DNA from 3 places in the Cellulomonas sp. P4_A2 genome. Region 1 is predicted to be linked to each of the others. Evidence: riboswitches for the same ligand, from Rfam matches in the RefSeq annotation. Region 1 holds a riboswitch; each other region holds the start of a gene.

Region 1 (9,740 bases):
TCGCGGACACGATCGGGTCGCCGTGCTTGGCGGCGAGGTCGACCGCGATGGTGCTGGTGGCCGAGCCGTGCCAGATGCGGAAGGGGCCGTCGTACGGGCGCGGCAGCGTCGTCGCGTCCGTCAGCGGCGCGTGGAACGTGCCCTTCCAGTCGACGTGCTCTCGGCTGAGCAGCAGGGTGAGGAGCTCGTAGTTCTCCTCGAGGTAGTCGTACTGGTGCTCCAGCTGGAGCCCGAACAGCGGGAAGTGCTTGTCCTCGTTGCCCTTGCCGATGACGATCTCGAGCCGCCCGCGCGAGAGCAGGTCGATCGTCGCGTAGTCCTCGGCGACGCGGACCGGGTCGAGCAGGCTGAGCACGGTGACGCCGGTGCTGAGCAGGATCGTGTCCGTCGCCTGGGCCAGCGCGCCGAGCAGCACGGTGGGAGACGACGACAGGAAGTCGCCGGCGTGGCGCTCCCCCACCGCGAACGCGTCGATCCCGAGCTCCTCGGCCAGCACGGCGGTCTCGACGACGCGCTCGAGGCGGGTGGACGGGTCGAGCAGCTCGCCGGTGACCGGGTGCGGGCCGTGGGGGACGATGTCGAGGACCTGGAACTTCACGAGAGTGCTCCTTGCGTGAGTGGTGCTGTGTCGAGGCCGAACGCGAGCAGGGTGCCGCCGGCGACGACACGGGTCTCGCGCTCGGTCAGCCGGACGAAGCCGAGACGGTGGTAGAGCGCGTGGGCGCCGAGCATCTGCGGCCCGGAGTTCATGACGACGCGGTCGAGGCCCCGCTGCCGGGCGAGTGCGACGACGTGCTCGGTGAGCAGCACCCCGATCCCTCGTCGGCGAGCCGCGGGGTCGACCGCGAGCAGCCGGAAGTCGAGCTCGCCGTCCCGACCGAGCTCGGAGATGTGCTCGCCCGCGCGCGGCGTCGCGACCGTCCCGACCAGCTCGCCGGTCGCGAGGTCCTCGGCCACCCAGACCTCGTGCTCGCGAGCCCGGGCGGCGACGTCGGCGAGGGAGGCGCGGTAGTCGTCGGGGATGTCGTAGTCGTGGGCGTAGGCCTCGACCGACAGCTGCGCGACGCGGTCGTACTCGTGCGGCGCGACCAGCCGGACGCGCAGGCCGGTGCGGGCGACGTCGTAGCGGTACACGACCAGACCGGTGATCGCTTCCCGGTCGACCACCCGCTCGAACCCGAGCCGGTGGTACAGGCGTTGCGCGACGACGTTGCGGGCGCCGGTGTCCAGCACCAGCGCGGTGACACCCCAGGCCCGCGCGCGGGCGACCGACTCCGCCAGGAGCGCGGCGCCGACCCCACGACCGCGAGCTCCCGGCGCGGTGGTCAGCAGCCGCACCTCGGCCTCGTCGTCGCGGGCCTGCCGCGTGTACCCGGTGCCGGCCCGCAGCAGGCTGATCGTGCCCAGCAGCTCGTCGCCGTCGAGCGCCACGAGCAGGTCGCCGGCCGCCGCGCGCCCGGGAGCGTCGCGCAGCAGCGCCAGCCGCGCCGGGTCCGTCGTCGGACCGAACGGCCCGGTCGCGAACCCGTGCTCGGTGAGCTCCGCGACCGCGGCGTGCTCGTCCGGCCGCGACGTGCGCACCTCGATCACGAGAAGTACCCCTCCACGTCCAGGACGCCGCCGGCGTCCTCGAAGTCCTGCCGCACCGCGGCACGCAGCGCCGGGTCGGCCAGATAGTCCAGGGCCGTGAGCGCGAGCCCGACGGCACCGTCGACGGCGGCGGCGTCCCCGCGAGGACCTCCGGCGACCTCCGCGAACTCGCGGGTGTGCAGGGCCACCTCCGGGTCGCTCACCGCGATCATCGGGTGGATGCCCGGGAGCCGGACGCTCACGTTCCCGAAGTCGGTCGAGGCCGCGAGTATCTCGGGGACGACGCCCCCGGCCAGCACGGTCCGCCCCTGACCGGCCTGGTGCACCGCCCAGCGCTCTGCGAGCGGTCCGTTGGTCCGGACGGGGAGCGTGAACGGGGCCGCGTCCCAGACCAGCTCGGCGGTCGTCCCGGTGGCCAGCGCGGCGCCCCGCGCGATGTCGGCGAGCCGCTCGGAGAGGTCCTTGAGGGTCGTCGGGCTCGCGGACCGGACGTAGTACTCGACGGTCGCGCGCTCAGGCACCACGCTCGGCCGCGTCCCGCCCTCGAGCACCACGCCGTGCACACGGTCGCTCGGCGGGATGTGCTGCCGCAGCATCGCGACCGCCTGGTAGTTCAACGCGACGGCGTCGAGGGCGTTGCGGCCCATGAACGGGCTGGCCGACGCGTGCGCGGCGACCCCGTGGTACGTGACGCGCAGCTGCCGCCGGCCGAGGAACGGGTGGTCGACGACGTCGAAGCCGAACGGGTGCACCATGATCGCCGCGTCGACGCCCTCGATGAACCCGTTGCGCGCCAGGATCTCCTTGCCCGAGCTGCCCTCCTCCGCCGGCGTGCCGAGCAGGAGCACCCGACCCGGCAGGTCCAGACCGTCGGCGACCGCTCGGACCAGCGCGAGGAACGCCCCCGTCGCGGCGCCCGCGATGAGGTGGTGCCCGCACGCGTGACCCACCCCGGGCAGCGCGTCGTACTCGGCCAGGATCGCGACGGTCGGACCCGCGTCCTCGCGAGCCGCGCCGTCGTCGGGCCCGGCCTTGGTCAGCCCCGCGCGCAGCGCGGTCGACAGGCCGTGCGTCCCCACCTTCGCGGGCACGCCGCGCGCCCGCAGCAGGTCCGCGATCGCCGCGACCGAGCGGACCTCGCGGAACGCCTCCTCCGGGTGGGAGTGGATCGCGTGCGCGACGTCGAGGAGGTCCCCCTGGCCGGCGCTCGCCGCGTCCCGCACGAGGGCGCGCGACGTCTCGTCGGCCCCGTCGAACGGGGAGGTCAGCGGGACGAACGACCCGCGTCGGCGCTCGGTGAGCGCGCGCAGCTCGTCGAGGAACGCGGTGGAGGGGGTACTCATCCGGCGGTCGGCTCCTCGGCGGGCAGGCCCGCGTCCTTCCAGGCACCGAAGCCGCCGTCGACGTGGACGACGTTGGTGAAGCCCTTGGCGCGCAGCTCCGCGGCCACCGGGCCGGACCCGCGCACCGAGCCGCAGACGACCACGATCGGCGTGTCCAGCGAGACGACGGGTGCGTGGTGCGTGGCCGCGGCGAGGTCGAACTCGTCGTCGATCGCGTACCGGTCGCCGACCGTGGCGCCGGGGATCGCGCCCGTGCGCGACCGGCCCGTCTCGCTGCGGACGTCGAGCAGGAACGCGCCCTCGGCGACGCGCTCGGCGGCCTCCTGCGGGGTGACCGCGGGCGCGAGCGCCGCGGCGTCCTCGAGGCTGAGGTGCTCGGCGGGGGCGCCCGGGCGGGCGGTGGTCTCGGTCATCGTGCTCTCCTTCGTCGTCGTGCCTGTGCTCATCGGAGCCGGAAACCCTGCGCCTCGAGCGCCGAGCGGAGCTGGTCGCGACCGTTGAGCGCCGCGGGGCCGGAGAGCCGGGCGAGCAGCCGGTCCGTCCAGGAGTGCGACAGCCCCTCGAGGGCGTAGAACTCGCCGATCCGCTCCTCGTAGCCGGCGACCGCGTCGGCGTGGTCCGCGTCGTCGTACACCTCGTGGTGCAGCACGGCCGACTGGGGCAGGCGCGGCTTCACGCGCGTGTTCTCGGACAGGTCGGGCCGCCCGACGACGAGCCCGAACGCGGCGAACACGTGGCGCGGCAGGTGGAGCAGTTCGGCCACCTCGGCCGGCCGGTTGCGCAGCGCGCCGATGTACACCGTCCCCAGCCCCAGCGACTCCGCGGCGAGCACCGCGTTCTGCGCGGCCAGCGCCGCGTCGACGAACCCGACGACGGCCGTCTCGAGGTAGTCCGCGCCCTCGGTCGGCGCGTCGTGGGCCGCGGCGATGGCGTGGGCGCGGCCGAGGTCGACGAGCCAGACGAGCAGCAGCGGCGCCTGCGTGATGTGCGCCTGGTTGCCCGCGAGCGCGGACAGGGCCGACCGGCGCTGGTCGTCGCGCACGGCCACGACGCTCCACAGCTGCAGGTTCGAGCTGGTCGCGGCGGACTGCGCGGCGGCGACTACGGCCGCGAGCTCGGCGTCCGAGACGTCGTCGGGCAGGTACCGCCGCACGGAGCGGTGCGCGAGCTGCAGCTCGATGACGTCGGAGGTGGCGACGTCGTCGGGTGCGACACCGCCGTAGCGGGCGTCGAGCGTGGACGGGAGGAGGGCGACGGACATGGTTCCCCTGGTGAGCGCGCTGTCGGAGTTCGCGGGGAGGGTGAGCCGCCCGGATGCCGAAGTCAACGAACCGTCGGCGACGTCTCACATCTCGGTCCTCGGGCAGTGCGTCCAGTCCGTGAGACGCAGCGGCGGATCGTTGACGACCCCGCGCCTCGTCCTTACCTTCGCGGCCGGTATCGAGTCCCGACGCAAAGCCCTGGTTGGTCGGGCAGCAACCCTTCACGTGACGGGGTGCTCCAGGTGACTACCCGGCACGGCGTTCCCGCCGTGCAAGCACAGACGACGGAACGAGGACCCCCGATGCGCGCCTTCCCCCGGGCCCCGCGATGAACCGCTACGTGCTCGCCCGCCTCGGGCAGGCGCTCCTCGTGCTCTGGGCCGCCTACACGGTGTCGTTCGTCGTGCTCTACGCGCTGCCGGGCGACCCGGTCTCGCTCATGTACGGCGGCGAGTCGTCGGACGTCACGCCCGAGCAGCTCGACGCGCTGCGCGCCCAGTACGGCCTCGACCAGCCGCTGCCGGTGCAGTACCTGACACAGCTTGGGGGCGTCCTGCGCGGGGACCTCGGCACGTCGGTGGTCCTGCACCGGCCGGTGACCGGCCTGATCGCCGAGGCGATCCCGCCGACCGCGGCCATCGCGGCGGCCGCGTTCGTGCTCGCTCTCCTGGTCGGCGGCGGGCTGGCCATCGTCGCGACCCTGGTGCGCAGCCGCGGCCTGTCCAACGCGCTGCTCGGCCTGCCCCCGCTCGGGGTCGCGATCCCGTCGTTCTGGTTCGGTCTGATGCTCGTCCAGTGGTTCTCGTTCCAGAACCCGATCTTCCCAGCGGTGGGCAACAAGGGGTTCTCCTCGATCGTCCTGCCGGCGGTGACGCTCGCGGTGCCCACGGCGGCGCTGATCGCGCAGATGCTCTCGCGCAGCCTCCAGCACAGCCTGCGCCAGCCGTACGTCGACACGGCCCGTGCCAAGGGCGCCGGCTCGGTGCGCGTCCACTTCCGGCACGCGTTGCGCAACGCCTCGCTCCCCGCGCTCACGGTGACCGGACTGGTCATCGGCGAGCTCCTGGCCGGGGCGGTCGTCACCGAGACCGTGTTCTCCCGTGCCGGGATCGGCCGGCTCACCGCGACGTCCGTCAGCGCGCAGGACATCCCCGTCGTGATGGGCGTCGTCCTGTTCGCCGCCGCCGTGTTCGTGCTGGTCAACCTCGCGGTCGACCTGCTCTACCCCCTGCTCGACCCGCGGATCGTGCGGCACTCGCGTCCACCGAAGGCCGCGGCCCCGGTCGCCGCGGCCGCGGTCCGTGAGCCCGCGACGGCGGGGGTGTGACATGACGGACCTTCTCGACGACCTCGCCACCACCGCCGCCGACCTCCCGGCCGACGCGCCGCTGGATCAGCCCGACGAGCAGACGCGCGGGCGGTTCGCCTGGGTCGGCGACCTGCTGCGCAGGCCCGGGCTCCTCCTCGCTCTCGTCTGGATCGGGTTCGTGCTCGTGGCGGCGTTCGTGCCGCAGGTGCTCGCGCCCGGCGACCCGCTCACCGGAGTGCCGGCCGACAAGCTGCAGGCCCCCTCGTCGGCGCACTGGTTCGGCACCGACCAGCTGGGTCGCGACCTGTACACGCGGGTGGTGCACGGCACGCAGCTGACGCTCGAGGCGGCGCTCGTGGCCGTCGGCGTCGGCCTGCTGGTCGGGGCCGTGGTCGGTCTGGTCGCCGGCTTCGTCGGTGGCGTGTTCGACGACGTCGTCATGCGCGTCGTCGACGTGCTGCTGTCCATCCCCGCGCTGCTGCTCTCGCTCGCGCTCATCACGGCGCTCGGCTTCGGGACGGTCAAGGTGGCGATCGCGGTCGGCCTGGCCAGCGTCGCGACGGTCTCACGCATCATGCGCTCCGAGGTCCTGCGTGTGCGCTCGTCGGTCTACGTCGAGGCCGCGCACGCCGGCGGCAGCCGCTGGTGGTCGGTCCTGTTCCAGCACGTGCTCCCCAACGCCTCGGGCCCCGTCGTCGTGCTCGCCGCCCTGCAGCTCGGCACGGCGATCCTCGCGGTGTCCGCACTCAGCTTCCTCGGGTACGGCGCTCCCCCGCCCGCGCCCGAGTGGGGTGCGCTGGTGTCCGGCGGTCGCGACTACCTGCGCACGTCCTGGTGGCTGACCACGCTGCCCGGCCTGACGATCGCGCTCAGCGTGCTGGCCGCGGGCCGCCTGTCGCGTGCCCTCGACCGGCACGACGGGGGTGGGGCATGACCTCCTCCGAGCGGCTTCTGACGGTCACGGACCTCGCGGTCGCGTACCGGACGCGTCGCGGCACGGTCCGCGCCGTACGGGACGTCTCGCTGCACGTCGACGCGGGCGAGACCGTCGCCGTGGTCGGCGAGTCCGGGTCCGGCAAGTCGACCACCGCCGCCGCGGTGGTCCGGCTCCTGGCGCCGGCGGCCGTGATCGACCACGGGAGCATCGACCTGCTGGGCCACGACGTGGTCCACGCCTCCCACCGCGACCTGCGCAACGTGCGCGGCGTCCTGGTCGGCCTGGTCCCGCAGGACCCCACGGTGTCGCTCAACCCCGTCACCCGCATCGGCGACCAGGTGGCCGAGGTGCTGCGCATCCACGGTCTGGCCGACCGCAAGAACGCCGAGATCGAGGCGATCGAAGCACTGCGCCGGGCGGGCCTGGCCGAGCCGGAGGTCCGGGCGCGGCAGTACCCGCACGAGCTCTCCGGCGGCATGCGACAGCGCGTGCTGATCGCGATCGCGCTGGCCGCCCAGCCGCGCCTCCTGGTGGCCGACGAACCGACGAGCGCCCTCGACGTCACCGTCCAGCGGCAGATCCTCGACCACATCGAGGACCTCACGGCCGGAACTGGGACGGGGGTCCTGCTCATCACGCACGACCTCGGCGTCGCCGCGGACCGGGCCGACCGCATCGTCGTGATGTCGCAGGGCAGGGTCGTCGAGCAGGGCACGCCCGACCAGGTGCTCGGCGCACCGAGCGACCCGTACACCCGCGCGCTGCTCGCTGCGGCGCCCAGCCTGCGCGGTGCCCGCACCATCGCCGCGCCGGTCCCGCCGACCGCCGTGCCGGCGCTCGAGGCGCGGCGCCTGACCAAGGAGTTCCCGCTCCCGCGGTCCGCCGGCGGGGGCACGCTCCGTGCCGTCGACGACGTCTCGTTCGTCCTGCCGCGCGGGCGCACCCTCGCGCTCGTCGGCGAGTCCGGCTCCGGGAAGTCCACGACCGCCCGCCTCGCGCTGCGGCTGGCGGAGCCGACGTCGGGCTCGGTGCTCGTCGACGGCCAGGACGTGACGCACACCCGCGGCGCGGCGCTGCGGCTGCTGCGCCGGCGGATGCAGGTGGTCTACCAGAACCCGTACGCGTCTCTCGACCCGCGGTTCTCGGTCCAGCGGATCGTGACCGAGCCCCTGCGCGCGTTCGGCGTCGGCTCGCGCGCCGAGCGTGCCGCCCGCGCCGCCGAGCTGCTGGACGTCGTCGCCCTGCCGCGGACCGCGCTCCAGCGCCGTCCCGCGGAGCTCTCGGGCGGGCAGCGGCAACGCGTCGCGATCGCCCGCGCGCTCGCCCTGAACCCGGAGCTCGTCGTGCTCGACGAGCCCGTGTCCGCGCTCGACGTCTCGGTCCAGGCCCAGATCCTCGACCTGCTGACGGACCTGCAGGTCGAGCTCGGGCTGTCCTACCTGTTCATCTCGCACGACCTGGCCGTCGTCCGGCAGGTCGCGCACGAGGTGGCCGTCCTGCAGCGCGGCCGGGTGGTCGAGCAGGGCCCGGTCGAGGGCGTGTTCGCGCACCCGGGCGACCCGTACACCGCCGAGCTGTTGTCGGCGATCCCCGGCGGCCGCGTGCGCGCCGGCGAAGGGGGTGCGTCGTGACCTCGTGTCGACGTGACTGAGCCCCCGCGCCGCCCGTCACCCACCCCCAGCAAGGAGCACCACCATGTCCGTCCGACGACCCTCGCGCCGTCAAGCCGGCCTCCTGACCGGCATCGCCACGCTCTCCCTCCTGCTCGCCGCCTGCTCCTCGGGCTCGGACGACGCGGGTTCCGACGAGAGCACGTCGACCGCCGCGGCAGACGCCCCCGTCGACGGTGGCGACCTCACCTTCGCCATCGGCAACGACCCCATCTCGCTCAACCCGCCCGCCATCGGCTCCGGCAACGACACCTGGTACGTGACCCGTCAGCTCGTCGACTCCCTGCTCTGGCAGGACCCCGCCGACGGCTCGCTCAAGCCGTGGCTGGCGACGAAGTGGGAAGCGAACGCCGACGCGACCCAGTTCACGTTCACGCTGCGCGACGACGTGACGTTCTCCGACGGCACGCCGTTCACCGCGGAGTCGGTGAAGAAGAACTTCGACGACACCGTCGCCGCCGGCGCCAAGTCCTCCGTCGCCGCGAACTTCGTCGGGTACGCCGGCACCACGGTCGTCGGCCCGACCACCGTCACGGTCGCGTTCTCGTCTCCGAACGCGGCGTTCCCGCAGGCCACGTCGGCAGTGGGTCTCGGCTTCGTCGCCGACTCCACGCTCGCCATCCCGTTCGACGACCGCGCCAGCGGGACGGGTGTCGTCGGCACCGGGCCGTTCACGCTGGACCACTACACCAAGGACACCGAGACGGTCCTGACGGCCCGCGACGACTACGCGTGGGGCCCGCAGGGTCGCGAGAACACCGGCAGGGCGCACCTGGACACCGTGACGTTCCAGGTGATCCCCGAGGCGGGCGTGCGTACCGGCGCGCTCACCTCCGAGCAGGTGGACGTGATCGGCGGCGTGCAGCCGACCGACATCGAGACGCTCAGCTCCTCCGGGTTCGACCTGGTCAGCCGCGCCAACCCGGGCATCACCTTCGGCCTGACCTTCAACGAGGGCGGAGCGCTCGGCTCCGACCCGGCGGTCCGCGAGGCCATCGCGCTCACGGTGAACCCGACCGAGGTCCGCGACACCGCCCTGAACGACGGCTTCGCCGTGGCGACGAGCCCGCTGGCCAGCACGACCCCGGGCGTCGCCGACGTCAGCAAGGACATCGTCACGGACCCGAAGAAGGCCGCGACGGTCCTCGAGGACGACGGCTGGGTCAAGGGTGCGGACGGCATCTACGCGAAGGACGGCAAGCCGCTGGCGCCCGTCCTGGTCTGGATCACCAACTTCTCGCCGAACCAGACGTCCGTCGAGCTCATCCAGCAGGAGCTCAAGGCCAACGGCATCGACGCGCAGCTGTGGAGCGGCACGGTGCCGGACTTCCAGGCGAAGCTGAAGGACGGCTCGTTCGACCTGGTCTGGGGCAACCTGAGCCGGGCCGACGGCGACGTCCTGCGCACGCAGTACTCGACGGCGGCGACGAACTTCTACAAGCTCGCCGACCCCGAGCTGGAGGCGCTGCTGCAGAAGCAGCTCGCCGTCAGCGACCCGACCGAGCGGGACGCCGTCCTGGCCGACGCGCAGGAGCGCCTCGCACTCGTGGGTGCCATAGGCCCCACGAGTGCGGACGTTGCTCTCAGCGGCGCTTGCGGACCAGGACCAGGTCGTCGCGGTGGACGAGC
Region 2 (9,740 bases), on a different contig from region 1:
CGATCGGCGTCTTCTCGTCGTCGGCGAGGAAGCCGAGCGGCGGGAGGCCACCGGCCGTCGTCGAGACCTTGAGCACGCCGGACTCCTTGACCGCGGCCGGCAGCAGCGCGATGGCGTCGGCCGACTCGGTCGAGTGGATGCGGTCCTGATCGGGGCTGGTGTTGATCGTCAGTCCGGCGGCTGCGGTGGCGGAGCCCGAGGGCTCGGCCGCCACGTCGTCGTCCGCCGCGGCCGATCCGCTGCACGCGGCGAGCGCCAGCAGGGGCACGAGGGCCAGTGCGCTCAGGAGCCGGGTACGTCGCAGGGGTGTGGTCACGGGAGGTGTCTCTCTTTCGGTGGTGTGCGCAGGCGCGCGGGTGAGCGGGGAACGATCAGGGGTGGGTGCAGGCGGAGCTGTCAGAGCACCTTGTCCAAGAAGGCCTTGGTACGGGCGTGCTGCGGGGCGTCGAGCACCTGGGTGGGTGTGCCCTGCTCGACGATCCGGCCGCCGTCCATGAAGACGATCGAGGTGGCGACCTCGCGGGCGAACCCGATCTCGTGCGTCACGACGACGAGGGTCGTGCCGGTCGCGGCGAGGTCGCGGATGACGTCGAGGACCTCCCCGACGAGCTCCGGGTCGAGCGCGGACGTCGGCTCGTCGAAGAGCACGACCGACGGCTTGACCGCGAGCGCCCGGGCGATGGCCACGCGCTGCTGCTGGCCGCCCGACAGCTGCCGGGGGTAGGCGTCGGCCTTGTCGGACAGCCCGACGCGCTCGAGCAGCGCACGGCCCTCGGCCTCGACCTCGGCCCGCGGCCGGCGCTGCGCCGAGATGGGCGCCTCGATGACGTTCTCGAGCGCGGTCAGGTGCGGGAAGAGGTTGAAGTTCTGGAACACGAACCCGATGCGGGTCCGCTGCGCCAGCACGTCCTTCTCCTTGAGCTCCTGCAGCGCTCCGTCGGAACGCCGCTTGTAGCCGATGAGGTCGCCGTCCACCGAGATGAGGCCGCGATCGACCTTCTCGAGGTGGTTGATCACACGCAGCAGGGTCGACTTGCCCGAGCCCGACGGGCCTAGGATCACCGTGACCTCGCCGGGGCGGACCGTCAGGTCGATGCCGTCGAGCACCTCGAGCGTCCCGTACGCCTTGTGCACACCGCGCACCTCGACGAGCCCCGCGGCCATCAGAACCCACCCCGCTGGGTGCGGACCAGGAGGTTGCGGGCGCCGCGTCCGTAGCTCGGTGGGAGGTCGCCGGGCAGTGGTCTGCCGGTGAGGCGGGACCAGCTCACGCCCAGGCCCCAGCGTGCCTTCTGGATCGGCGTGGGCGGCAGCTGGCGCAGGGCGCCCTTGGCGTAGTGCCGCTCCAGGTAGTACTGCACGATCGTCAGCACGGTGGTCAGGACGAGGTACCAGATGCCCGCGACGATCAGCAGCGGGACCACGCGCTGGTTGCGGCCGTAGATGACGCCGACGATGTAGAACAGCTCGCCGTACGCCAGGACGTAGACCACCGACGTGCCCTTGACCAGGCCGATGATCTCGTTCACGGCGGTCGGCACGATGGTGCGCATGGCCTGCGGCAGGATGATCCGCCGTTGCTGGCGACGCCGGGGCAGGCCGAGCGCCGCGGCGGCCTCGTGCTGGCCCTGGTCGACGCCGATGATGCCGGCGCGGATGATCTCGGACGCGTACGCCGCCTGCGAGAGCCCGAGCCCGAGGACCGCGGCACCGAACTTGTCGATCACGGACAGGGTGTCGAGCTCGACGAACGACGGGCCGAACGGTACCCCGAGCGTGAGGTGCGGGTACAGGTACGCGAGGTTGTACCAGAGGAGCAGCTGGAGGATCAGGGGCACGGACCGGAAGATCCAGATGTACCCCCACGCGACCGATCGCAGCAGCGGTGACCTCGACAGCCGCATGAGCGCGAGCACGGTGCCGAGCCCGAACCCGACCACGGCGGCCGCGGCGGTGAGCCGGATGGTGCCCCAGAGCCCGTCGAGCACGGACGGCCAGGTCAGGTACTGCCAGACGACCCCCCACTCCCACTTGGGGTTGGTGAGCAGCGAGCTGACGACCATCGCGAGCAGCACCGCGACGATCGCGGTCGCGACCCAGCGCGCGGGGTGGCGCGCGCCGTAGACGCGGGGTTCGTCGTGGACGACGACGTCAGACACGTCGGGCAGGACGTCGTCCTTCTTCAGGAAGGCGGTGGACACGGTGCACTCCGGGGTTCGAGGGGGCTCTACGACTGCGGGGCGTCATGCTCCGGACAGAGCCACTTCTCGAACGCGAGCGGGCCGTCCGTCGGGGCGTCGGTCGTGTCGAACAGGGGGTGCCAGCCGGTCGCCAGGTAGAGCGCGGCGGCCTCGGGCTGCCGGGGACCGGTGGTGAGGTAGAGGCGCTCGTACCCGAGCGCGACCGCTCGGAGCTCGAGCTCGGCGAGCACCTGGCGCGCCAGACCGCGGCGGCGGTGCGCCGAGTTGGTCCAGATCCGCTTGTACTCGGCGGTGCGGACCGTCGGCAGACCGGACTCGTCGCGCGTATCCGGACGGCTGAGCCGCTCCGCCGAACCGAGCTCCGGCTCGGCCCGGAGCCGGAACGCACCGCCGGCCACCGCGGTCCCGTCCTCCAGGATCAGGATCAGGTCACCGTCGGGCGCCGCGAACTGCTCGGCGGGGTACCGCTCGAGCTCCGCGCGCAGGTCGTCGACCCCGAAGAACTCGCTGTACCGCGTGAGGTACTCGACCGCGAGCTCGTCGAGCATCGGCTGCACGGCCGGGTCGCTCAGCGCGTACGAGCGCACGACGCGGAGGTCGGTGGTCGTCATGCCGACGCCGCGAATCGGGCGACGGTGCTCGGCACGGTGCTCGGCAGGCCGAGGGTGTCGCGGAACGTGCGGCCGGGGTACGACGAACGGAAGGCGTCCGACGCGCGCAGCACCGGCAGGACGCCGTCGACGAGCGCGACCAGGTCGGTCTGCACGGATGCCGGGCGGATGGTGAACCCGTCGGCGGCCTCGGCGTCGAGCCAGTCGGTGACCAGCTCGGCGAACCCCGTGGAGGTCCCGACGAACGCGAGCGAGCCGGTGTCCCAGCTGACGCCCTCCAGGTCGGAGAGCATGTCGAGGCGGGCCTGCGCGCTGGCCCGGTCCGGCCCGACGATGAGGTAGACGTCGACCAGGACGCGCACGTCGCGCGGGTCACGACCGGCGGCGACGACCGCGCCCAGGACCCGGGCCCGGGTGCGCGCGGCCTCGTCGCGGTCGGTGGCGCGGATGCGCACGACGTCCGCGACGCGTCCGGCCAGCTCGATCTCGTCGGGGGTCGTCGCACGGACGACGACCGGCGGTCGGCCCTGCGGCGGACGCGTGCTGCCCTTCGGGACGCCGGCGGCGAAGTTCACGCCGTCGTGCGTCGTGAAACGCGGGCGTGCCGAGGTCGTCGGCACCCAGCTGTCCCAGCGCCGGGCGACTGTGGCGGCCGCCTCGGCCGCGCCGGCGAGGGCCGCGACGTCCGGGGAGGACGACCGCGGGCCGGCCGTCGGCACCTCGTCGAGACGCGTGGTCCAGCCGACCTGCCACCCGGCGCGACCGGCGCTGGCCTGGTCGATCGTCGCGATGGCCGTCGAGATGTGCGCCGGTTCGAGGTGCGAGGTGCCGACCGAGGCGACGAGGCCGATGCCGTCGGTGCGCGCCGCGAGGCGGGAGGCGACGATGGCCGCGTCGAGGCGGGTCGTGCTGCCGCCGGGGTGCAGGGCGAAGTCGTCGTCGAACACGACGAAGTCGAGCGCACCGCGCTGGGCGACGGCGACGAGCTCCTCGAGGCGGCCGGCGTCGAAGAGACGCTGACCCTGGGAGCCGTGGGTGCGCCAGGCGGCGGCGCGGGCGCCGGTGTCGGACAGGTCGACACCGAGGTGGGCATGGGAGGACACAGGGGTATCCGTTCAGGTGGTGCGAGAGGTGGGGCGCGCACGTCAGAGGTGCGGCGAGGCTCGCCCCGTTCAGCGGGGCGTGCGAGGTGGAGCGGGGCGCTGAAGGTTCAGCGACAACAGGAACGCGTGAGCATGGCGTGGCCGCAGCTCGGGGAGCGGGGTGCTCCGAACGCGTTCATGGTCGTTCCTCTCGTCCCGGCACTGCCGGGGTTCGCGTCGTTGCCGTGTGGAGGCGTAGTGCCCACCACGACCAGGTCCTCATCCGGGGCACCCCACCGCGCGGAGGGTTGCCTTCCAGCTAGCCGGAGCTTCGCGCTGGAAATCTTGACCTTATTGGTAGGGAATTTAGATCGGGGGCCCGACGACGTCAAACCGCTGGTCACATCGTGAGATCAGACGCGGGCGTCGTACGCCTCACGGGCGATCGCGACCGCGTCCATGTTCGCCTCGGCCCACACCTTCACGGCGTGCACCACGGAGGTCAGCGAGACGCCCAGCGGAGTGAGCTCGTAGTCGACCCGGACCGGCACGGACGCGGTCACGGTCCGCGTGATCATGCCGTCGCGCTCCATGGCGCGCAGCGTCTGGGTGAGCATCTTCTGGCTCACGCCGTTGAGGCGCCGCCGCAGCTCCGAGTGCCGCTGCGGGCCGACCTCCAGCGCGGTCATGACCAGACAGACCCACTTGTCCGACAGCTCGTCGAGGAGCTCACGGGTCGGACAGTCGGCGTCGAACGAGTCGTACGCCGCGAGGGGGAGCGTCTCGAGCACGATGTCCTCCGAGCAGGGAACCAGACAGACCCTTTAGGCACCAGAAGGTGCCTACTTCCCAAAAGATACCACTGTGCTCAGGATGGGTCGCGTCCCGAACCGATCTCCCCCCGGAGGCCCTCATGTCGACCGTCACCCTCACCGTTCCCGGCCCCACCGCCGACTTCGCGATCCTCGACCTGCCCGTCCTGGAGCCCGGTCCGGGCGAGGTCCGGGTCCACGTCGAGGCCGCACCCGTCCACCCGGTCGACGTGGTCGTCGCGCGCGGCCACGTCCCGCTGCCGCCGGCCGACCGCTACGTGCTCGGCTGGGCGCTCGCCGGCGTGGTCGACGCGGTCGGCCCGGACGTCACGGGCCTCGCCCCCGGCGACCCGGTGCTGGCCCTGTCCGACTGGTTCGACACCTTCGTCGGCGCCCAGGCGTCGTCCGTCGTGCTGCCGCGCGGGTCGGTCGCGTCGCGTCCCGCGTCACTGAGCGCGGTGGACGCGTCGACGCTGGCGCTCAACGCTCTGACCGCCGCACAGGCACTGGACCTGCTCGGCCTGCCGGCGGGCGCGACGCTGGCCGTCACCGGCGCCGCCGGTGGTGTCGGCGGGTTCGCCGTCGAGCTCGCCCGGCACCGCGGGCTCGAGGTCCTGGCCGTCGCGCGCGAGGCCGACCGCGCCTTCGTCGAGCGCACCGGCGCCCGGCTCGTGCTGCGGGGCACCGACCTCGGCACGCTGGGCGCCGACGGGGTGCTGGACACCGCCGAGCTCGGCGCACCGGCTCTCGTCGCAGCCCGGGACGGCGGCGTGCTCGTGGCCGTCACCGCGCCCGCGACGCCCACGCCCGAGCGCGGCATCCGCGTCAAGACCGTCCACGTGGTCAGCGGCTCCGCGGGACTCGCGGACGTGGCGGCGCTGGCCGTCGAGGGCGTCCTGACGCCGCGCGTCGCGGACACCTACCCGTTCGAGAAGGCGGGCGACGCCTACGCCGCGGTCGAGGCCGGCGGGCTGCGCGGGGTGGTCGTCCTGGTGCCGTGAGCTCTCGACGAGCGCGTCCGGCCCCGCGCGCCTAACCTCCGGGGATGCATCCTCGCCCCCTCCGTCGACGCGCGCTCCTGCGTGCCGCCGTGTTCGGGGTCGCGTTCACCGTGCCGGTCGCGGTGCTCGCGTACGTGGTGCGGGCGCAGGTGGACGACGTCCTGCGGCTCGACCAGCAGGCCATCGCCTCCGCGACCGACTTCACCCGCGAGCACCCCGAGCTCCGGCAGGCGCTGCTCGTCTGGCAGGAGGCGTTCCAGGCGCGCTGGGTCAACCTCGCCGCGACGGTGCTCTGCGTCTGGGTGTGGCGACGGCACGGGATGACCACGCGGGCGCTGTGGGCGTTCCTCACGATCATGGCGGCCTGGGCGCTGCAGCTGGGCGCGAAGGGGCTGGTGCAGCGGGCCAGGCCGGTGGTCGAGGATGCCGTCTCGCACGCCCCCGGGTCGAGCTTCCCGTCCGGGCACGCCACGAACACCGCAGCCGCGGCCCTCACGGTGACGCTGCTGGTGTGGCCGCTGCTCGGCCCGCGCGGCCGGGTCGTCGTCCCCGTCGTCGCCGGCGCCTGCGTCCTGATCACCGGGCTCGACCGCGTCATGCTCGGCGTGCACTATCCCTCCGACGTGATCGCGGGGTTCGCCCTCGGCACAGCCCTCGCCGGCGCGTCCTACCTGGGCTACAGCGGCTGGTCCGCGACCGGCCCGCACCAGGAGTCCTGATGCACACGTTCCTGCACCGCTACGAGCTCGACCGGTCCGCCCCGACCGGCCGCGAAGCACTCCGCGACATCGGCGTCCGGGTGCTCCTGCCGGCGGTCGGCCTCTGGGTCGTCCTCGTCGGCGTCGGCCTGCTGATCACCGGACCTCTCGACGGGCTGCCGCGGGAGGCAGCCGTGAACGAGTGGTTCGAGTCGATCCGGACTCCGGCGCTGAACTCGGTGACGGCGGCGCTGTCCGCGATCGGCACCACCGAGTTCATCATCGGCGCGTGCGTGCTGTTCGTCGCGCTCTTCTGGTGGCGCACCAAGCAGTGGTGGCTCGCGATCGTGCCGCCGCAGGCCATCGCCGTGCAGGCCATCCTCTTCATGACCGCCGCCCTGGTGGTCGGCCGCGAGCGGCCCGACGTCGAGCACCTGGACGACTCGCCGCCCACCTCGGCCTACCCCAGCGGGCACACCGGCGCGTCCACGGCGTTCTACGTGACGCTCGCGATGATGGCCCAGCGGATCGGCAACCCGATCCTGCGCGGCGTCGTCACCGTGCTCTGCCTGCTCGTGCCGATCGGCGTCGGGACGGCCCGCCTGTACCGCGGCATGCACAGCCCGACCGACGTGCTCATGGGCTTCGTCAACGGGCTGGTCTGCGCGTTCCTGGCGTGGAACTACCTGCGCCGCGACACGTCCGGCGCAGCGGGCCGTCAGCAGGACCTGGCCGCTCGGGTCGCGGGCTGACACACCCGACGAGCGTGCGGTGTCCGATCGCGCCCTTCCCGTTCGTCGCACGGGTGAGAGGTCGCCCGCGCGGGGCGGCCCGGGAAGGATCACGATCATGAGGCTCGTCACCAACACGCAGATCACCGTCGACGGCGTGATGCAGGCGAACGGCGGGAACAACGCGGAGCTCGACCCCGGGTTCGAGCGGGGCGGGTGGGCGTTGCCGGTGGGCGACGAGGAGTCGACGGCCTACATCGGCGACTTCTACCGGCGCGCCGACGCGTTCCTGTTCGGGCGGCGCACGTACGACCTGTTCGCCGGGTACTGGGGTGTGCAGACCGACATGGACAACCCGTTCGTCGGCTCGCTGAACTCGCGCCCGAAGTACGTCGCGTCGAGCACGCTCACCGACCCGCGGTGGGCGGGCACGACCGTGCTGTCCGGCGACCTCGAGACGGCGGTCCGCGAGCTCAAGGCCACGCCCGGCGGCGAGCTCCAGGTGCACGGCAGCGGGCAGCTGATCCGGTGGCTGCTGGAGCATGGGCTCGTCGACGAGCTGACGCTGATCGTCTGCCCGGTGATCGTCGGTGCGGGCACCAGGCTCTTCCCCGACGAGGGCCGCGACTTCGCGCTCGAGCTCGTCGAGTCGCGTCGGTTCCCGAGGGGCATCACGGTGCAGACCTACCGGCCCGGCGGCCGTCCCGAGTACGCGTAGCAGTTCCCGACGACGGAGGTGGTGACGATGCAGTACCTGGTTTCCGTGATCGACGACCGGACCAACTCGGGCACCCCGCAGGAGGCGGTGGCGATCGACGCGTTCAACGACCGCCTGCGCGCCGGCGGCCACTGGGTGTTCGCCGCCGGCCTGGCGGCTCCCGAGACGTCGACGGTCATCGACGGCCGCGGCGAGGAGCCGGTGTTCACCGACGGGCCCTTCATCGAGTCGAAGGAGCACATGGCCGGCCTCTGGGTCATCGAGGCCCCCGACCTCGACGTCGCTCTCGCGCTCATGGCCGACGGCTCGAAGGCGTGCAACCGGCGGCTCGAGGTGCGCCCGATGCTGTTCCCGGAGGACTGAGCGACGACAGCCCGAACCGCGAGGCTCGGGCTGTCGTCGACCCTAGGTGGCGTCCCGCTCGGCGAGCCACGTGAGCATGGCTCGGTTGGTCTCGTCGGGCAGCTCCTGCTGGATCCAGTGGCCGCAGTCCAGGGTGACCACGTCCACGTTCGGCACGAACCGGGACAGTGACTCCGACCTCATGATCGCGTCCCGCTCGCCGTAGATCATGAGCGCGCGCTGCTGGATGACGGGCTCCACCTCGGCCAGCAGGTGCCAGTTGCGGTCGAGGTTCCTGTACCAGTTGATGCCGCCCGTGAAGCCCGAGGTCTCGAAGGCGGAGACGAAGACGGCCAGCTCGCTGTCGCTCATCAGGGGGTCGCCGAGCGGTGCCTCCGCCCGGGCGAGGTTCAGGAACGCCATGCCGGGCTGCGGCGCTCTGACGGGTTCGTTCGTGCGGTAGAGGTTCCGCAGGAACTGGTGTGCGAACTCGTCGAGCACGGCGTCGGCGACACCCGGCTGCCGGTTGAAGTGGACGAAGTAGAAGTCGCCGCCGAGCACGGCCTCCATGAGCTCGATCCAGGGCGTCTCGCCGCGCTCCTGGTAGGGCAGGCTCAGGGCGATCACCTTGTTGACCCGGTCGGGATGCAGCAGCGTCAGCCCCCAGACGACGAACGCACCCCAGTCGTGTCCGACGAACGTCGCGTCCTCGTAGCCGTAGTGATCCAGGAGCGCGACGAGATCGCCCGACAGGTGCTCGATGTCGTAGGCCGTCACCTCGGTCGGACGGGAGGAGTTCCCGTAGCCCCGCTGGTTGGGGACGATCACGTGGTAGCCCGCTGCGACGAGCGCGGGCACCTGGTGGCGCCAGGAGAAGGCAAGCTCCGGCCAGCCGTGGCACAGCACGATCGGTCGGCCGGCATTCTCTCGGCCCGCTTCGAACACCTCGAGCTCCACCCCGTTGACCGAGACACGGGTGGGTCGGGGAAAGTCATCACGAGTCGTGGCACTGGTCTGTGAGGTCATGTCGTCATCGTGCCGACCTAACCCGGTCACCTTGTGACCGGTTTCCTGTGCAATTCTCGTCGAGTGCGAGCTGACCGGCTGATGGCCACCCTGCTGTTCCTGCAGCAGCGCGAGCAGGTGACGGCTGCGGAGGTCGCGCGCGAGCTGGAGGTCTCCGAGCGCACCGCCCGTCGCGACCTCGACGCCCTGGCCGTGGCCGGGGTGCCCGTGTACTCGATGCAGGGACGCGGCGGCGGCTGGCGCCTCGTCGGCGGCGCCCGCACCGACCTGTCCGGCCTGTCCGCGAGCGAGGCCCGTGCTCTGTTCCTGGTGGCCGGCCCGGCCTCCGCCGCGACGCCGGCCGTGAGAGCGGCGCTGCGCAAGCTCGTGCGTGCCCTGCCGGAGCCTTTCCGCGTACAGGCCGAGGCGGCGGCGTCGTCGTTGGTCACCGACCCCCGGCGGTGGGGGTCGGACCGCGTCGAGCACCGACAGCCTCGCTTCCTCGACGAGCTCCAGGATGCGGTGATCCGCGGCGTCCA
Region 3 (9,740 bases), on a different contig from region 1:
TCCTCGCCGCGATCGAGGACGACGCGCGCGCGGCCGGCTTGACCAGTGTCGTCCTGCAGACCGGCATCCGGCAGCCCGAGGCGGTCACGCTCTACCTCACGGCCGGCTACCGGCCGATCGCGCCGTTCGGCCCGTACACGGACGACAACCTGTCGCTGCTCTTCGGAAAGGCCCTCTGAGCAGCCGTCTCGCATCGCGGGACTTTCCGACGAACCCCTGGTCAACCGGCGCCGCAGCCCTACGGTCTGCGCCCATGACCCAGATCCATCTCGCCGTCGAGCTCACGCCCGCCGGTCTGCACCCCGCCGCCTGGCGCCTGCCGTCGCAGGACGCGCCTGGCGCCTTCACCGCCCAGCACTGGATCGATCGCGCCCGCGACGCCGAGCGCGCGGGCGCCTCCCTCGTGATCGTCGACGACTCGGCGGCGCCGCCCGTCGAGCGCGCCGGCCGGTTCGTCGGGAGCCTCGACGCGCTCGGGGTCACGGCCCTGCTCGGCCCGCTGACCAGCGGGATCGGCCTGGCGCCGGTCGTCCCGGTCACCTACCGCGAGCCCTTCCACGTGGGCAAGGAGATCCAAACGCTCGACCACGTGAGCCTCGGTCGCGGCGCCGTCCAGGTCGACGTGGCCGCCCCGGCCCTGGACCCGCGGTCCGGTGCGGAGGCGCTGCGCTACGACGAGCGCGTGCCGCGCGAGCTGCCCGCACTGTGGCGCGAGGCCGACGAGACGATCGAGGTGATCACCCGCCTCTGGGACAGCTGGGAGGACGACGCGATCGTCCTCGACGAGGCCACCGACCGGTACATCGACCGGGACAAGATCCACGCGATCGAGTTCTCGGGCGAGTTCTTCTCGGTGCACGGTGCCTCGATCACGCCACGGTCGCCGCAGGGGCAGCCGGTCGTCGTCGTCCGCGGCGACGAGGCGCTCGAGCGCGAGGTCGCCGTCCGTCGGGCCGACGTGGTCCGGGTCCGCACGCTCGAGGCCGCGGACGCGGTCCGCGCCGAGGCTCCGGACGTGATCGTCCTGCTGGACGTCGCGGTGCTGGTCGCCGAGACCGACGCCGCCGCGGCCGCCCTGCGGGAGGCGCTCGACGCGTTCGAGCCGTGGTCGTGGGACGGCGTCGTCGTCGGCGGCCCCGCCACCGTCGCGGCCGAGCTCACGCGCCTCGCGCAGGACGTCGACGGCGTCACCGTCCGCCCGGTCGCCGGCGGGGTCGCGCTGCTCGCGGGCCACCTGCCCGTCGCCGAGACGTTCGCGACCCTGCGCGAGACGCTCGGCCTGCCCCGTCCCGCCAGCCGCTTCGCGGCGACCCGCTGAAGGACCCGAGATGACCGCCAAGAAGCAGATCCACCTCGGCGCCCACTTCCCGGGCGTCAACCACCACACCGTCTGGACGGATCCCAGCCACGAGCCGCAGACCCAGTCGGCGTTCGCGTCGTTCCAGCACCTGGCCGCCACGGCCGAGCGCGGGTTCTTCGACTTCGTGTTCCTGGCCGAGGGCCTGCGCCTGCGCGAGCACCGCGGCCAGCTGGTCGACCAGGACGTCGTCGGCCGGCCCGACACGTATGCCGTCCTGGCCGCGCTCGCCGGCGTCACCACGCACGTCGGGCTCGCCGGCACCATCAACGCCACGTTCAACGACCCGTACGAGCTGGCCCGTCAGTTCGCCACCCTGGACCACCTGTCCGCCGGCCGGGCGGCCTGGAACGTCGTCACCTCGTCCGACGCGTTCCACGGCGCCAACTTCCGCCGCGGCGGCTACCTGGCCTACCCCGACCGGTACGAGCGCGCGCGCGAGGTGGTCGAGGCCGCCCGGGCCCTGTGGGACGCGTGGGCGCCGGACGCGATCGTCGCGCAGGGCGAGCACTTCGTGCGGCCGGGGTCGCTCGGCAGCGTGCGCACGGACGGCCGGCTCGTCGACATCGAGGCCACGCCGACTCTCCCGCGCCCGCCCCAGGGCCACCCCGTGATCATCCAGGCCGGCGACTCCGACGGGGGCCGCGAGCTCGCGGCGCAGGTCGCGGACGCGGTGTTCTCCCGGCACTCGAAGCTCGAGGACGGGCAGGCGTTCTTCGCGGACGTCAAGGGGCGCCTCGCGCGGTACGGGCGCCGGCCCGAGGACCTGCTGATCCTGCCCGGCTCGTCGTTCGTGCTCGGCGACACCGCCGCCGAGGCGGAGGAGCGGCTGCGCGAGCTCCAGCTGCAGACGGTCCGGCCGTCCGTCGCGCGGGCGTTCATCGAGCAGCTGTGGAACCGCGACCTGCCCGACCTCGACGTCGACGGGCCGCTGCCCGCGCAGGACCCGCTGGTGGACGCGCCGTCGATCACCAACGGTCGCGCGTCGATGTTCAAGGACCCGGTCGCGATCGCCCAGCAGTGGCGGGCGCTGTCCGAGGCCAAGGGGCTGTCCGCCCGCGAGCTGGTCATCGAGGTCATCGGCCGGTCGAACTTCGTCGGCACCCCCGAGCACGTGGCCGCCGAGATCGACCGCTACGTGCAGGAGGACGCCTCCGACGGCTTCATCCTCGTGCCGCACCTGACCCCGCACGGTCTCGACGAGTTCGTCGAGAAGGTCGTCCCGCTCCTGCAGGAGCGCGGCTCGTTCCGCACGTCCTACGAGGGCTCCACCTTGCGGGAGAACCTCGGCCTGCCCGCCGCCGACGCGTTCGGCCGCACGCTCGCTCCCGCGCTCTCCGAGAGGAACCCGTCATGACCGTCATCACCGACACCTTCACCGCCGACTGGGAGACCTGGCACGCGTCCCGCGAGGCCTACTTCGCGGAGCCGCACGGCTGGGTCGCCATCACCGCGCTGCACTGGCTCACGGCCGTGCCCGCCACGTTCGGGGAGTTTCCGGGCCGCTGGACGGCGGCACCCGGCGACGCGCTCACGATCGAGGCGGCCGCGCAGGACGGGCTCGTGCTCCCCGACGGTGACGTCGTCGACGGCTCCGCGACGCTCGACCCGGTCGAGGGCGGTCCGGGCCTGCGCGTCCGCTCCGGCGACCTCATCCTCGAGGTGGCCCGTCGCACGGCCCACGTGATCATCCGCGTGCACGACCCGCGCGCGCCGCAGCTCGCCGCATTCACGGGCATCCCCGCCTACACCCCGTCGCAGGAGTGGCTCGTCACCGGCACGCTGTCGCCGTTCGACGAGCCGCGCACCGTCACGACGGGTGCGGTCGTCGAGGGCCTCGAGCACCACCACACCGCCGTCGGCACCGTGCACTTCGAGCTCGGCGGCGTGCCGCAGTCGCTCGTGGTGTTTGACGGGGGAGCGCGCGGCCTGTCGGTCCTGTTCCGGGACGCGACGAGCGGCGTGACCACCTACCCGGCGTCGCGCACGCTCGGTCTCGGCCCCGTGGCCGGCGACGGCACCGTCACCCTCGACTTCAACCGCGCGAGCAACCTGCCCTGCGGCCTGACCGAGTTCGCCACGTGCCCGGTCCCGCCGGCCGAGAACGTGCTGACGGTCGCGGTCGAGGCCGGGGAGCAGTGGGTGCGCTGATCAGCTGACGAGGAGCCGCGCCGCCTCGGCGAACCGCATCCAGTGGTCCTCCTGCTCGGGCGGCAGCGACACCCAGTCGTAGAACAGGCGACCGCTGCCGCCCGGCGACCAGACCGCGGCGCCCGGGAGCGCGAGCGCCTCGGCGTGCTCGGGGGTGGAGCGCCCGAGCTTGACGGCCAGGTGCTCGTCGCCGGTGAACGCGGCGAACATCGAGGACCCGACCTTGAGCATGGGGTGGCCCATCATCTGGCCGAGGGTCGCTCCGCGGGCGACCAGGTCCACCGCGACGGCGTCGAACTCGTTGTCCATGCCCCGAGCATCGCGCGTCGGGCCACGACCGTTCCAGTGGTGGGTCGTGCGGATCCTGCCTACCGTGGCCGCACCATCCGGTGAGAACACCCCGGGCGGTCCACAGGCAGGGAGTGCTCATGACGCACGACGACGACGTCGCGACGGTGGCGAAGCTGATCAAGGCCGCGAGGTTCGCGATGCTCACGACGGTGGACCCGAGCGGGGCGCTGGTCAGCCGCCCGATGGGTGTGCAGGACGTCGACTACGACGGCGACCTGTGGTTCTTCGCCGACGCCGACAGCCACAAGGTGCACGAGATCGAGGCCGGCAGTCCCGCGAACGCCGCGTTCGCGGAGTCGACGTCGTGGGTGTCGGTGTCGGGGACGGCCGACGTCGTGCGGGACCTCGCCAAGATCAAGGAGCTCTGGGGGCCGACGGCCGACGCGTGGTTCCCGGACGGCCCCGAGACCCCCGGCGTGGTCCTCATCGCCCTGCGCGGTCAGACGGCCGAGTACTGGCACGCGCCCGGCGGCAAGCTGACCACCGCGTTCAGCCTGGTGAAGGCCAAGGTCACCGGCGAGCGGTACGACGGAGGCGAGAACGAGACGGTCGAGCTCAGATAGAGGCGACGAGGTTCACCAGCAGCGCGATGATGACGGTGCCGAACAGGTAGCTCAGCAGCGCGTGCGCGAGCGCGGTCCGGCGCATCCGCGACGAGCCGAGGTCGGTGTCCGAGATGGCGAAGCTCATGCCGACCGTCAGCGCGACGTAGGCGAAGTCGGTGTACTCGGGCGGCTCCTCCTGGTGGAAGTCGATCCCGCCGGCGCCGTCCGTCAGGTACATGCGGGCGTACCGGAGCGCGAACACCGTGTGGATCGCGGCCCAGGACGCGACCACGCTCGCCAGGACCGCGATCGCGGGCAGCCACGCGTGCAGCGACGAGCTCACCAGCACGTGGACCACGCCGCCGAGCGTGACGAAGGCCGCCGCGATCACGATGACGTGGGAGGCCAGCCGAGTCGGTTCCTCGCGGGTGGCGTGCGCCGCGGTCTCGTCGGGACCCATCGGCGCGCACGCGAGCCAGGTCCAGACGACGAAGACGGCCGCGGCGACGGCCCAGCCGGACAGGAACGCGGCGAACCCGGACGTCCAGGCGACCAGCACGGCGACGACGAGACCGGCCACGACTCCGACGCCGAGCCGCAGGGCCGGGGAGACGACGAGCCGCCGGGTGTCCATGCCGCCAGTGTTCACCGGCCGCACGGACACCCGCGGGACGTCGTCAGCGACCGAGCGTGTCCAGCGCCTGCGTGAGGTCGTCGATCAGGTCGTCCGGGTCCTCGAGGCCGATCGACAGCCGGAGCGTCGCCTCGCCGATCCCCACGGCCGCCCGGCCCTCGGCGCCCAGCTTGCGGTGCGTCGTGGTGGCGGGGTGCGTGATGATCGACTTCGCGTCGCCCAGGTTGTTCGAGATGTCGATGATCCGCAGCGCGTCGACCACGCCGAACGTCGCCTTCTTGGCAACCTCGGACGACGCGCCGTCGGGCACCGCGAGGTTGAAGGTCACGACCGTCCCGCCGCCGCTCTGCTGCTGCAGCGCGAGCGCGTGCTGCGGGTGCGAGGGCAGGTACGGGTAGCGGACCAGCGAGACGCCCGGCTGCTCCTCGAGCCAGGTCGCCAGCCGCAGGGCCGACGCCGTCTGGTGCTTGACCCGGATCGAGAGGGTCTCGAGGCCCTTGAGCAGGACCCACGCATTGAACGCCGACAGCGACGGGCCGGTGTTCCGGATGAGCGTCTGCACGGGTCCGTGGATGTACTCCTCCGACCCCAGGATCGCGCCACCGAGCACGCGGCCCTGGCCGTCGATGTGCTTGGTCGCCGAGTAGACGATGACGTCGGCGCCGAAGTCGAGCGGCTTCGACAGGACGGGCGTCGCGAAGACGTTGTCGACGATCACGATCGCGCCCGCGGCGTGCGCGAGCGTCGTGACCGCCGCGATGTCGACCAGGTCCTGCATCGGGTTGGACGGCGTCTCGAAGAACACGACGTCGGCCGGCGTCGAGAGCGCCGCCTCCCACTGCGCGAGGTCGTGCCCGTCGACGTAGTCGGTGGTCACACCCCACTGGGCGAAGACCTCCTCGAAGAGCACGACCGTGGACCCGAACAGGGCCCGGGCCGCGACGACGCGCGAGCCCGACTTGGCGACAGCCGCGATCGCGGTGAACACCGCGGACATCCCGCTGGCGGTGGCGAACGCCGCCTCGGCGCCCTCGAGCAGCCGCAGCCGCTCCTCGAACGTCGAGACCGTCGGGTTGTTGTAGCGCGAGTACAGGAACCGGTCGTGCTCGCCCGCGAACGCGGACTCGGCCTGAGCGGCGTCGTCGTAGACGTAGCCCTGCGTCAGGAAGAGCGCCTCGGACATCTCCTGGAACTGCGAGCGCACCAGCCCGCCGCGCACGGCGAGGGTGTCCGGCCGCAGCGTCCCGCGCTCGACCCGCTTCTCGTCCCAGTCGCCGGGACCCGGCACCCGAGGGCTCACCGCTGCCGCCACGGCAGGCCGGCCGCGCGCCAGCCCGAGTGCCCGCGGTGCCCGTCGGCACCCACGTCGCCCTCGAAGCCCTCGAGGACGTTGTACGCCGGACCGAGACCCGCGGCCGTCGCGGCGTTCGCGGCGTGCACCGAGCGGACGCCCGAGCGGCACAGGAACACGATCGGCCGCCCGTCGCCCGGAGTGAGCCCGAGCTCGCCGAGCTGCTTGAGGAACTGCGGGTTCGGGCGTCCCGACGGGTACGAGACCCACTCGACCAGCGCGGAGCGGCCGCCGATCGACGCGGCGTCGGGGATGCCGACGTAGGCCCACTCGGCGTCGGTGCGCACGTCGACCAGCAGCGCGTCGCCGTCGGACGTCAGGAGGTCCCAGGCCTGCTGGGGGGTCAGGTCGCCGGCGTAGCTCATACGGGCCTCGTCTCGTGGGTCGCGTTGCTGGGAAGGATGACGGCCTGCGCGACGATCACACGCTCGCCGTCGTAGGTCGCGGCCGGGCCGCCGTGCAGCACGTAGCCGTCGGCCAGGGCCTCCGAGACGCGCTCGCAGAAGGCGATGTCGTCGGTGCCGCTGAGCAGCCGGTACCTGAGTCGTTCTGTCACGTGCACAGCCTCCATCGGTCCTGGCGGTAGCACCCTCGTCCGTGCACTGTCGTGCACGCGGGTTGCTGCGGCGTCGTCGAGCCAGATCTCTCGGCCGCTCTGGATGGTGCCGGTGATGCTAGTGCGGGCGTCGGACGGAATCCAACTGGTGGAATCGAAGTCTCGCGATCCGAGACGAATCCGATCGTGCGTTGACACGTGCGCGGCGGGACGGGGACCCTCTTCTCAGGTCATGAGCGCCAGCGTCAAGCCCCGGCTCGCTGGCCGGCAACCCTCCTCCGCGGTGGGGTGCCCCGGGTGACGACCTGGCCGAGCTCCGTCCGGGGCTCGGCAAGCGCGGGGTCCACCGACGGCGGTGCCCCTCTGTGTCGGAGGACCATCATGACCACAACTGCCGAGCGCCTCTCGTGTGTGGACGTCGACGCGGTGAGCGAGCTGCTCCCCGTCGTCGGCGGCAACACCACGGTGCCCCTCGTCGACGGCACGCAGCGCGTCTACGCCAACCTCGACTACGCCGCGTCCGCGCCCGCCCTCGAGGCCGTCGCCGCGCGCGTCACGGAGGTCCTGCCGCTGTACGCGTCCGTCCACCGCGGCGCCGGGTACCTGTCGCAGGTGTCCACCGCCCTGTACGAGTCGTCGCGCCAGACGATCGCGCGGTTCGTTGACGCGCGTCCCGACGACGTCGCGATCATCACCCGCAACACCACCGACTCGCTCAACCTTCTGGCCCGAGTCGTCCCGAGCGGGTCCCGGGTGCTGGTGCTGGACATCGAGCACCACGCCAACCTGCTGCCCTGGGTGCACTCCGCGGACGGGCACGGCCACTCGACCACCATCCTGCCGATCGCCCGCACGGTCGCCGAGACGCTGTCCAGGCTTCGCGACGAGCTCGCGCGCCGGCACTACGCGCTCCTGACCGTCACCGGCGCCTCCAACGTCACCGGTGAGTCGCTGCCGCTCGACGAGGTCATCGCCCTCGCGCACGCCGAGGGCACCCGCGTCGCCGTCGACGGCGCCCAGCTGGTGCCACACCGCGGGTTCTCGCTCGCGGCCTCCGACGCCGACTACATCGCGTTCTCGGGCCACAAGACGTACGCACCGTTCGGGGCCGGCGCCCTGGTCGGACGTCGCGACTGGCTCGACGCAGGTGCGCCGTACCTCGCAGGGGGAGGTGCGGTGCGCGACGTGCGCACGGACCGCACCGTGTGGCAGCCCGCACCTGCCCGGCACGAGGCCGGCTCGCCCAACGTCATCGGCGCCATCGCGCTCGCGGAGGCGTGCGACCAGCTCGCGGCCCTCCCGGCCGGTGCGCTGCACGCCCACGAGGACGCCCTGCGTGCCCGGCTCGTCGCGGGCCTGTCCGCCATCGACGGCGTCGAGATCGCGCGCATCTGGCCCGACTCTGCCCCGCCCGTCGGCGTCCTGACCTTCACCGTCCCGGGCCACAACCCCGGCCTGGTCGCCGCCTACCTGTCGGCCGAGCACGGGATCGGCGTCCGTGACGGCCGCTTCTGCGCCCACCCGCTCCTCGCGCACCTGAACGCCTCCGACGGTGCGATCCGCGCGTCCGTCGGCGTCGGCACGACGAGCGAGGCCGTCGACCGGCTGGTCACCGCCCTGACGCAGTACCTCGCCGACGGCCCCGCGTCCGGCTACGAGATCGTCGACGGCTGCTGGGCGGTCGTCGAGGACACCCGCCCGCTCGTCGCCGTCCACGGCCTGGACCACCTGGCCGCCACGGCCGCGGCCGCCTGCGGCCCGGCCCTCGACGACTGACGCAGGCTCGGCGCCACCGGCGGTAACCGTTCGGCGTCGGCGAACGCGGCACTTCCTGTCGAACGCGGCACCTGCTGCTGCCGCGTTCGCACGGAACTGCCGCGCTCGCGACCACCCCGCTGCGCCCGGCCGCGCGCGAGCGCGGCGCCGAGAGCGACCTCTCGGCGCGAGATCGGCAGTTCCGAGCGCCGATCTCGCGCCTAAGGGTCGATCTCGGCCTGCGCGCAGCGGGGTCGCGGCGCTGGGCGGTTCGTCGGCAGGATGGGCGCGTGACCGATCCCGTGGCGCAGCAGCAGGTCGGGGTGCTCGGCGTGCTGGCGTTCCTCGTCGAGCTGGCGATGATCGCTCTGCTGGCGGTCGCCGGTTGGCGGCTGGGCAGCAGCACGCTCGTGTCCCTGCTCCTGGCAGTCGCGTTCGTCGTGGTGGCCGTCGCGGTGTGGAGCCGCTGGATGGCGCCGCGGTCGGACCACCGACTCGCGGGCACGGCCCGTGCGGCCGCGGCCACCGGGCTGTTCGTCGCGACGGCGGTCGTCGCGCTGCTGGCCGGCATCTCACCGCTCGTCGCGATCCCGTTCGCGGTGGTCGGCGGCGCGGTGTTCGTCGCGACCCGCAACGCCTGACCTCTGGGGCGAGCTCGTGCGTTGCCGCGGTGTTCGTCGCGACCGCAACGCCTGACCCGCCGCGAGCACGAGCGTTGCCGCGGTGTTCGTCGCGACCCGAACGCCTGACCAGCAGCGCGAGCTCGTGCGGCGCGACCGTGACGCCTGACCCGCCGCGCGAGCTCGTGCGTCTGAGCCCAGGTCGTGCGTGGAAAGAGTCGAGCTCGGCCCAGACGCACGACCTCACGCGCAGGTGGGCTTCACCCTGCGGCGGGACCGTCTCTGAACCAGGATGGTCCCAAGGCGAGCGGCCGGCGGGATCCGAGACCCGGCGGCCGTTCGTCGGTCTCCGGGCGGTCAGCAACGGGATCTCGCGGCTCAGCCGAGCGGCGTGACCGAACCCGTCAGGTGCGGCACCTT

The links. Region 1 has a riboswitch for S-adenosylmethionine ahead of AC1DUE_RS18800 (ABC transporter permease). Riboswitches for the same ligand answer to the same signal wherever they lie in the genome.
Region 2: it holds a riboswitch for S-adenosylmethionine, as region 1 does, so the genes downstream of both, AC1DUE_RS18575 (LLM class flavin-dependent oxidoreductase) here and AC1DUE_RS18800 (ABC transporter permease) in region 1, are expected to answer to the same signal.
Region 3: it holds a riboswitch for S-adenosylmethionine, as region 1 does, so the genes downstream of both, AC1DUE_RS05380 (DUF1737 domain-containing protein) here and AC1DUE_RS18800 (ABC transporter permease) in region 1, are expected to answer to the same signal.

What each region holds. Positions count from the first base shown of each region.
Region 1 is NZ_JBFUHG010000025.1:31,095-40,834, reverse strand. It holds gene AC1DUE_RS18825 (LLM class flavin-dependent oxidoreductase) at 1-598, opposite strand, end outside; gene AC1DUE_RS18820 (GNAT family N-acetyltransferase) at 595-1,590, opposite strand; gene AC1DUE_RS18815 (M20 family metallopeptidase) at 1,587-2,933, opposite strand; gene AC1DUE_RS18810 (rhodanese-like domain-containing protein) at 2,930-3,346, opposite strand; gene AC1DUE_RS18805 (NADPH-dependent oxidoreductase) at 3,376-4,194, opposite strand; SAM riboswitch class IV at 4,370-4,479, shown strand; gene AC1DUE_RS18800 (ABC transporter permease) at 4,524-5,522, shown strand; gene AC1DUE_RS18795 (ABC transporter permease) at 5,524-6,438, shown strand; gene AC1DUE_RS18790 (dipeptide ABC transporter ATP-binding protein) at 6,435-8,072, shown strand; partial or broken gene AC1DUE_RS18785 (ABC transporter substrate-binding protein) at 8,137-9,495, shown strand; gene proB (glutamate 5-kinase) at 9,695-9,740, opposite strand, start outside.
Region 2 is NZ_JBFUHG010000024.1:23,485-33,224, reverse strand. It holds gene AC1DUE_RS18595 (ABC transporter substrate-binding protein) at 1-316, opposite strand, end outside; gene AC1DUE_RS18590 (amino acid ABC transporter ATP-binding protein) at 397-1,164, opposite strand; gene AC1DUE_RS18585 (amino acid ABC transporter permease) at 1,164-2,201, opposite strand; gene AC1DUE_RS18580 (GNAT family N-acetyltransferase) at 2,228-2,812, opposite strand; gene AC1DUE_RS18575 (LLM class flavin-dependent oxidoreductase) at 2,809-3,915, opposite strand; SAM riboswitch class IV at 4,126-4,245, opposite strand; gene AC1DUE_RS18570 (winged helix-turn-helix transcriptional regulator) at 4,308-4,685, opposite strand; gene AC1DUE_RS18565 (NADP-dependent oxidoreductase) at 4,808-5,707, shown strand; gene AC1DUE_RS18560 (phosphatase PAP2 family protein) at 5,752-6,426, shown strand; gene AC1DUE_RS18555 (phosphatase PAP2 family protein) at 6,426-7,157, shown strand; gene AC1DUE_RS18550 (dihydrofolate reductase family protein) at 7,255-7,854, shown strand; gene AC1DUE_RS18545 (YciI family protein) at 7,882-8,217, shown strand; gene AC1DUE_RS18540 (alpha/beta fold hydrolase) at 8,260-9,222, opposite strand; gene AC1DUE_RS18535 (helix-turn-helix transcriptional regulator) at 9,304-9,740, shown strand, end outside.
Region 3 is NZ_JBFUHG010000004.1:126,655-136,394, reverse strand. It holds gene AC1DUE_RS05425 (GNAT family N-acetyltransferase) at 1-179, shown strand, start outside; gene AC1DUE_RS05420 (LLM class flavin-dependent oxidoreductase) at 254-1,318, shown strand; gene AC1DUE_RS05415 (NtaA/DmoA family FMN-dependent monooxygenase) at 1,329-2,714, shown strand; gene AC1DUE_RS05410 (DUF1684 domain-containing protein) at 2,711-3,508, shown strand; gene AC1DUE_RS05405 (hypothetical protein) at 3,509-3,817, opposite strand; gene AC1DUE_RS05400 (pyridoxamine 5'-phosphate oxidase family protein) at 3,937-4,422, shown strand; gene AC1DUE_RS05395 (DUF1345 domain-containing protein) at 4,415-5,038, opposite strand; gene AC1DUE_RS05390 (O-succinylhomoserine sulfhydrylase) at 5,082-6,338, opposite strand; gene AC1DUE_RS05385 (rhodanese-like domain-containing protein) at 6,335-6,754, opposite strand; partial or broken gene AC1DUE_RS05380 (DUF1737 domain-containing protein) at 6,781-6,960, opposite strand; SAM riboswitch class I at 6,954-7,055, opposite strand; SAM riboswitch class IV at 7,174-7,288, shown strand; gene AC1DUE_RS05375 (aminotransferase class V-fold PLP-dependent enzyme) at 7,327-8,721, shown strand; gene AC1DUE_RS05370 (DUF2568 domain-containing protein) at 8,991-9,341, shown strand; gene AC1DUE_RS05365 (MaoC/PaaZ C-terminal domain-containing protein) at 9,699-9,740, opposite strand, start outside.